DNA from 3 places in the Duganella sp. CY15W genome. Region 1 is predicted to be linked to each of the others. Evidence: riboswitches for the same ligand, from Rfam matches in the RefSeq annotation. Region 1 holds a riboswitch; each other region holds the start of a gene.

Region 1 (2,257 bases):
CAGCAGGGTGTCGACGTTCGATACAAACTGCGCCTTGCCGTAGACGGCGGCGGTTTCAAACAGCGCCTTGCTGCGGACATCGTATGCTGACGCGCCGCTGTCGTACTGCGAATCCAGTTTGCTGTGCAAGAACAGTGCGCCGGCTTCGTAGCCGGGCGCCAGTTGCAGGCTGAATTGGCCGGAGACGTTTTCCTTGTCGTAGCCGTCGCGGTCAGGGTTGTACGAGCCGCTGGCCGGGCGGGTGGCCGAGAAGCCGTCGGATTTTTCCTTGCCGGCGCTGATCGCGTAGCTGAAGCTATGCTCACCGCCGGTGGCGCCGGACAGGGTGGCGTCGGCTTCGCGCGTCTTGTCGCTGCCGTAGCCTGCGAAGGCCGTCACGCTTGGCGTACCTTTGCCTTTTTTGGTGAAGATCTGGATGACGCCGCCGATGGCGTCGGCGCCGTACAGGGAGCTCAGTGGGCCGTAGACGATTTCGATATGGTCAATCGCGGTCAGCGGAATGGCGCTCCAGTTGGCGGCGCCGGTGGTCGAGGAACCGATACGCACACCGTCCACCAGCACGATATTGTGGTTGCTGTTGGCGCCACGGATGTAGACGCTGGACGCCGTACCTGCACCGCCGTTACGGGCGATCTCGATGCCGCGCTGGCGCTGCAGCAGGTCGATGATGGAGCCGGCGCCCGATTCCGAAATCTGCTCGGCGCTGATCGTGATGGTATCGCTGATGACGTTGGCCAGCGGTTGCGGGGTACGGGTGGCGGTGACAACCACGGTGCCATTGTTGACTGGTTCGGCGTGCGCGTAGCAGGCAGCCATGGCCAATGCCAGCGACGACAGCGCCGCAGGACGGGAGATACGAAGGGTCATGATGTTATTTCTGTTAGTAGCAACCGGCCGACGTCCCCGTTGGCCAATTGTGAACAGAAGCGAGGGGCAGCCCGCTTCCACCTGGTTTGGCCGGTATCCGGGCTAACAAGTGGAACCACCTTACCTTCCCATGCCTCGGCACAGTGGTTATAAGAGGTGATGTGTCGCGTACAGCGGCGACGCTTGCTTACCGTTGCGGGGGCAGCACACGTTGGCTTTTATGGCTTCGTGTTTCCCGTTTAACTGCAGGTCTGAACAGACATGCGGGCACCAAAACCCGCACATTATACGGGTTTAAAGGGTCAAAGTGGAGCCGTAGGGGATTTGATGGGCGCTTTGCGCGGCCTGTCGCGCCATCTCCGCAGGGGCAAGGCCGGCGTGGCACGCAGTGAGCAAACGGATGGCGCCGGCGTGGCAGATGACGATGGCCGACTGGCCTTGCAGCGCCGTGTGGAATGCGCTGATGCGCTGCGCCATCTGCAATACGCTCTCGCCGCCGCCAGGGCGGTAGTTGACCGTGTCGGCAGCCCAGGCGTCGATGGCCGCGCGGGGGATGGTGTCCCATGGCTGCATTTCCCAGTCGCCGAAATGCATCTCGGCCAGGCGGGCATCATAGTGTGGCGATGGCGTCAGGCGGGCGGCCAATTGGGCGCAGCGGCGCAGGGGGCTGGAGTAGATGGGCAGATCGCTGGGCAGCCGCAGCGTCGCCAGCGTTTGCTCCAGCTGCTCGGGCGCGACCGCCAGATCGGTACTGCCGTAGCAGATGCCTGGTGCGACCAGCGGCTGGGGATGGCGGACCAGTATCAGCGTCATCGGGTGAAGCTGGCCAGGACGCATAGATAGAACATCACTTCCGTCACCTGCTGCACCGCGCCCAGGCAATCGCCCGTGTAGCCGTCGATGCGGTGCACGCATTTACGGGCCAGCCAGAACGTCGCGATGGCCGTCGCCACCACGCCGCTGAACAGCGCAGATACTGGCAGCCAGTGCAGCGCACCGGCCGCCACGACAGGCAGGACAACGGTGAGTGCGGCGATCAGGAATTCGCGGTTGCTCATTTTCTGTGCAAGCGGCTTGGCCTTGCCTTCCGCGCGCGCGTAATCGAGACGCCAGATCAGCGAGGTCGCCATCAGGCGGGAAAGCGGATGGGCCACGAATAAGGCGCCAATCGCGGCCAGCGGCGGCAGCATGGACAGCGTCACCAGTTTCAGCGCCAGCATGCACAGCGTGCCGATCGCGCCGTAAGCGCCGATGCGCGAGTCCTTCATTATCTCCAGCACGCGCTCCTGCGTCATGCCGCCACCGAAGCCGTCGCACATATCGGCAAAGCCATCTTCATGGAAGGCGCCGGTGGCGTAGATGCCGGCTGCGGTGGAGATAACTACAGCAA
Region 2 (2,257 bases), on a different contig from region 1:
CCGCGACGTTCAGCTCTTTCAACTCTGCCTGCAAACCGCGCACCGCCAGCACGGCGGGACGCGACTCGATATCGCCCAGCATCAGCGCCAGCGTGCGCGGCGACTGTGCCGAATGAACATGGCCGCCAACGACCAGCGACAGCAACGATAGCAACGACAGGGCCAGTGTCCACAGCTTATTCCGGAACATAGACCACCTTCCCGTCCGGCAGCTGATAGGCCGTACCCAGACGCTTGCCGGAACCCGACAACGGTTTGTCGCTCACTTTGCTGACCTTGATTTCAGCGCCCTTCTTGGTCAGCACCTCGACATGGCCGTCCGCCGATTTTTTGGCGATGGTGACTTCGGAGTTCGGGTCCAGCAAATCCATCATGTTCCAGGCCGAGAACAGCGCCAGCATCATCGCCACGATGAACACGATACTGGCATCAAACAGATTGGCGACGCCGGACAAGGGATCTTCGCCATGTTCGCCCAGCTTACTGTAGCGGTGCTTGTTCAGATAGCGCATCTCAGGCCTCCGCGCGGACCAGATGCGGCTTGGCGCCGTGCGATGCCAGCAGCGCTTCGGCGGCAAACGCAATCTCGGTCAGATCGCTGCGCAGCCAGTGCTCGCGCACCAGCGTCAGCACGTAGGCGCCCACGCTGCAGGCCAGGCCGACCACGGTGGCGGTGAACGCAGTAGTCATCGATTCCGCCATCTTCGGCAGATTGCCTTGCGCCAGACCGGCCAGCGAAATACCCATCGGGATCAGGGTGCCCATCAGGCCCAGCGCGGGGCCGACGCGCACCACGAAACGCACGCCATCCAGACGGCGCACGCCACTGGCATCGGCGCGCTGCACGATGCGTTCCAGGCGCGCATCCAGTGCAGGATCGCCTTCCTGCGCAGTCAGCACGGCAGACATCTCCTGCTTCGCAGTGGCGACCAGCATCCGCACGCCACGGCGGCGTTCCAGCCATTCGGCGCCAAAGCTGCCGAAGCAGAACAGCATATGCAGCACCAGCGCGGCAATGCCGAGCAAAACGGGGAGGTAAAGCACGTTGGAGATGGAGTACAGCAGCGTCTCGATCGCATGGATCGCCGCGTCAACAGGCAGAGTAAACATGGAGGTGTCCCGAAAAATCAGCGCGCAAAGATACGCCGGCGACGCATGCACAAGACATGGCCACCAGCCGGCACTGCCGCGGCGCGCTGTATAAATGCATAAAAATGAATGGACTACAGATGCAATCAGCTCACCTCCCCGTGAGCGGATTGAATAGAAGCGCCGATGGCGCATCCCCCTGTTTGGCCGGTATCCGGGCTGGCAAGCGAATCCGCCTGGCCTTCCCATGCACGAGGCACAGTGGCATATACGAGGCGGATAGTCGACGCGGGGACGACGCTTGTTTACCGTTGCGGGGGCAGCACAGGTTGGCCCTGGAGGGCTCCCTGTTTCCCGTTTAACTGCACCTCTGGACAGAGGCGCGAGCACCAAAACGTGGCGAGATTATACGCGAAGCGCCTGACGCGTCTCAAACCATTTACAGCACAGCAGACGGCGTTTCACTGCGCCAGGCTTTGCAGGATCGGGCAATCGGCGCGGTCGTCGCCGTGGCAGCAGCTGGCCAGCGATTGCAGCGTGTCGCGCATTTCGGTCAGTTCGGCGATGCGCTGATTGAGCGCATTGACATGCCCCAGCGCGATGGCTTTCACATCGGCGCTGGCGCGCGCCTTGTCCTGCCATAGCGACAGCAGGCCGGCGATCTGCTCCAGCGAAAAGCCCAGCGAGCGCGCACGCTTGACGAAGCGCAGCGTGTGCACATCGTTGTCGCCATAGATGCGGTAACCGGCGTCGGTGCGCTTGCCGGCCGGGATCAGGTTGATGCTCTCGTAGTAGCGGATCATTTTGGCGGAGACCCCGCTGGCAGTGGCGGCTTGTCCAATGTTCATGCTTGATTCTCCGGTTTCCAGCGGCGCAGCAGCAGCGCATTGCTGATGACACTGACGGAACTCAGCGCCATCGCGCCGCCTGCCACCATCGGGTTGAGCAGGCCGAAGGCCGCCAGCGGTATGCCGATCAGATTATAGATAAAGGCCCAGAACAGGTTCTGGCGGATCTTGCTGTAGCTACGGCGCGAGATCGAGATGGCGGCAGCCACCAATGCCGGATCGCCGCGCATCAGGGTGATGCCGGCAGCGTTCATGGCAACGTCCGTGCCGCTGGACATGGCAATGCCGACATCCGCCGCCGCCAGCGCCGGTGCGTCGTT
Region 3 (2,257 bases), on a different contig from region 1:
GTCAGGTTCAAACGGCTGGCCGTGGCGTTCTGGCGGGTCAGTCCCAGCCCTTCGTGCAGCGCTTCCGCTTGAACGGTCACAGTGGGCATGGATTCGGCCTGCTGGGCCAGGGCGCTGTGGGCGCACAGCAGGGCGACGGCGGCAACGACAGGGCGCAGGGAAGTGGTGTGGACTGGGCGGGATAGGATCATGAAAGCATCTCTGTATAGGTGATATGCCAGGCGCACGCCCACGGACGACACAGCGCGCCGCGCGCCCACGGCGAACGGCAGCGCGCACAGTCACGATGTGCGATTGCTGAAGCGATAAAAAGGAAAACGACGAACAACTCTCAGGCAAGGCCACACCCCGGGCTTTACCGTGCATCGTGACTGGCCGGTCTTCTGGCTCGCCATCATCCTTCCCTGGTCTTGCCTTCCCGTGCGCGGCACAGTGGCGGTTGATCAAGGTCGTCAGGCTTACAGCAGCGGGGGCTGCGCCGGACTGGCGCGAAATGAAAATCTCGCGTGTCACCGGCTTCCCGTTTCACCCTCCAGCTGACAAGCAGGAGGGCACCATTCACGTATTGGCGCGTATTCTACATGTGAATAGCAGCATTGTCATACGATCCTTGCGGCGTAAGCAGTAGTGGTGGCGACGGCGGGCGCTGGGAATTCCTGCAGCCTCAGGTATAATCCGCGCGTTGGTGCTCGCGGCGTCGTTCAAGCGCTGCAGTTCAACGGGAAGCAGGAGGGCCACGCAATCAGCGCTGCCTAACCTGCGCTGCCCCCGCAACGGTAAGTGGATGAATCAGCTGATTCCGCTTCCATCTAGGCCACTGAGCGTTTCGAACACGCGCTTGGGAAGGCGATGGAGGTTTGTCCACCAGCCCGGATACCGGCCAACGACTACGCCGGCACGCATGCGTGCCGGTCACATGCCCAAATATCGTCGGGGAAGACGGTGAGGGCTCACCACGAGTGCCGCTGATCCGTTTCGCCATCTCATTTATTCGCCAAGGAACTTCTATGCAAACCCGCAAAATCCCTGCCACCATTGTGACTGGCTTTCTGGGCAGCGGCAAAACCACGCTGCTGCGTCATTTGCTGACCAACGCGCAGGGCCGCCGCATTGCCGTCATCGTCAACGAGTTCGGTGAACTCGGCATCGACGGCGAATTGCTGCGCGGTTGCGGCATCGGTTGTGACGAGGAGGGCGAAGAAAATGGCCAGCTGTTTGAACTGGCCAACGGCTGCCTGTGCTGCACCGTGCAGGAAGAGTTTGCGCCGGTCATGGAGCAGCTGGCAGCGCGCCGCGACCAGATCGACCATCTGGTGATCGAGACTTCCGGCCTGGCCCTGCCGAAGCCGCTGGTGCAGGCGTTCCAGTGGCCGGCGCTGCGCAATGCCTTCACCGTGGATTCGGTCATCACCGTGGTCGACGCGCCAGCGGTGGCGGCAGGCCGCTTCGCCGACGATCCGGATGCGGTGGACGTGCAGCGCCGCGCGGACGACAACCTGGATCACGAGTCGCCGCTGGCGGAACTGTTTGAAGACCAGCTAGCTACTGCCGACCTGGTGGTGGTGAACAAGACCGACGGCATGGATGCCGCTACCCTGGCTGCCGTGGAAGCGACGGTCCGTGCCGAGACCCCGGCCGGTGTCAAGCTGGTGCATGCCCAGCATGGCCGCCTCGCGCTGGACGTCCTGCTGGGCCTGGAGCGCGCGGTGGAAGATGTAATCGACGAGCGCAAGACCCACCACGACGAAGAGGAGGACCACGATCACGACGCGTTTGATTCCGTCTCGGTGACGCTGGAAGTGAGCGACCGCAACAAGCTGCTGGCCGTGCTGACCAGTCTGGTGGAACACCATGAAATCTACCGTGCCAAAGGCTTTGTCGCCTTGCCCGGCGCCGCCATGCGTCTGGTGGTGCAGGGCGTGGGCCAGCGTTTCGACAGCTACTTCGATCGCGCCTGGCGTGGCGACGAGGTACGCGCCACGCGCATCGTGCTGATCGGCGACCATCTGGATGGCCCGGCGCTGCAGCAGGAAATCTCCGCAGCCCTGCTGGCCTGAAGCATAGCGCAGTAAGCAGCCATGCATCTTCTTTCGGCCCGGCCTGGTGGACACGTCGAGGATGACGGTCTTGGTGTCGTGCGCGTTGAGCAGACACCGGGTGATATCGTCATCCTCAGCGCCGCCGACACCACGCTGTCGCTGCTGTCGGATGTGGCATCCGGGCTGGATGCCAGCTTTCCCAGTATCCGCCTGGCCAA

The links. A riboswitch is a leader RNA that binds a small molecule or an ion and turns the genes downstream of it on or off. The one in region 1 is predicted to bind cobalamin.
Region 2: it holds a riboswitch for cobalamin, as region 1 does, so the genes downstream of both, GTP58_RS01275 (MotA/TolQ/ExbB proton channel family protein) here and GTP58_RS30595 (TonB-dependent receptor domain-containing protein) in region 1, are expected to answer to the same signal.
Region 3: it holds a riboswitch for cobalamin, as region 1 does, so the genes downstream of both, cobW (cobalamin biosynthesis protein CobW) here and GTP58_RS30595 (TonB-dependent receptor domain-containing protein) in region 1, are expected to answer to the same signal.

What each region holds. Positions count from the first base shown of each region.
Region 1 covers NZ_WWCQ01000010.1:1,403-3,659, reverse strand. Annotated here, with positions in the region: gene GTP58_RS30595 (TonB-dependent receptor domain-containing protein) at 1-867, opposite strand, end outside; cobalamin riboswitch at 938-1,157, opposite strand; gene GTP58_RS30590 (histidine phosphatase family protein) at 1,162-1,680, opposite strand; gene GTP58_RS30585 (adenosylcobinamide-GDP ribazoletransferase) at 1,677-2,257, opposite strand, start outside.
Region 2 covers NZ_WWCQ01000001.1:267,600-269,856, reverse strand. Annotated here, with positions in the region: gene GTP58_RS01285 (cobaltochelatase subunit CobN) at 1-190, opposite strand, end outside; gene GTP58_RS01280 (DUF2149 domain-containing protein) at 177-512, opposite strand; gene GTP58_RS01275 (MotA/TolQ/ExbB proton channel family protein) at 514-1,110, opposite strand; cobalamin riboswitch at 1,277-1,498, opposite strand; gene cueR (Cu(I)-responsive transcriptional regulator) at 1,551-1,937, opposite strand; gene GTP58_RS01265 (cation-translocating P-type ATPase) at 1,934-2,257, opposite strand, start outside.
Region 3 covers NZ_WWCQ01000001.1:1,400,752-1,403,008, forward strand. Annotated here, with positions in the region: gene GTP58_RS06525 (TonB-dependent siderophore receptor) at 1-191, opposite strand, end outside; cobalamin riboswitch at 356-574, opposite strand; cobalamin riboswitch at 667-900, shown strand; gene cobW (cobalamin biosynthesis protein CobW) at 1,008-2,057, shown strand; gene cobN (cobaltochelatase subunit CobN) at 2,079-2,257, shown strand, end outside.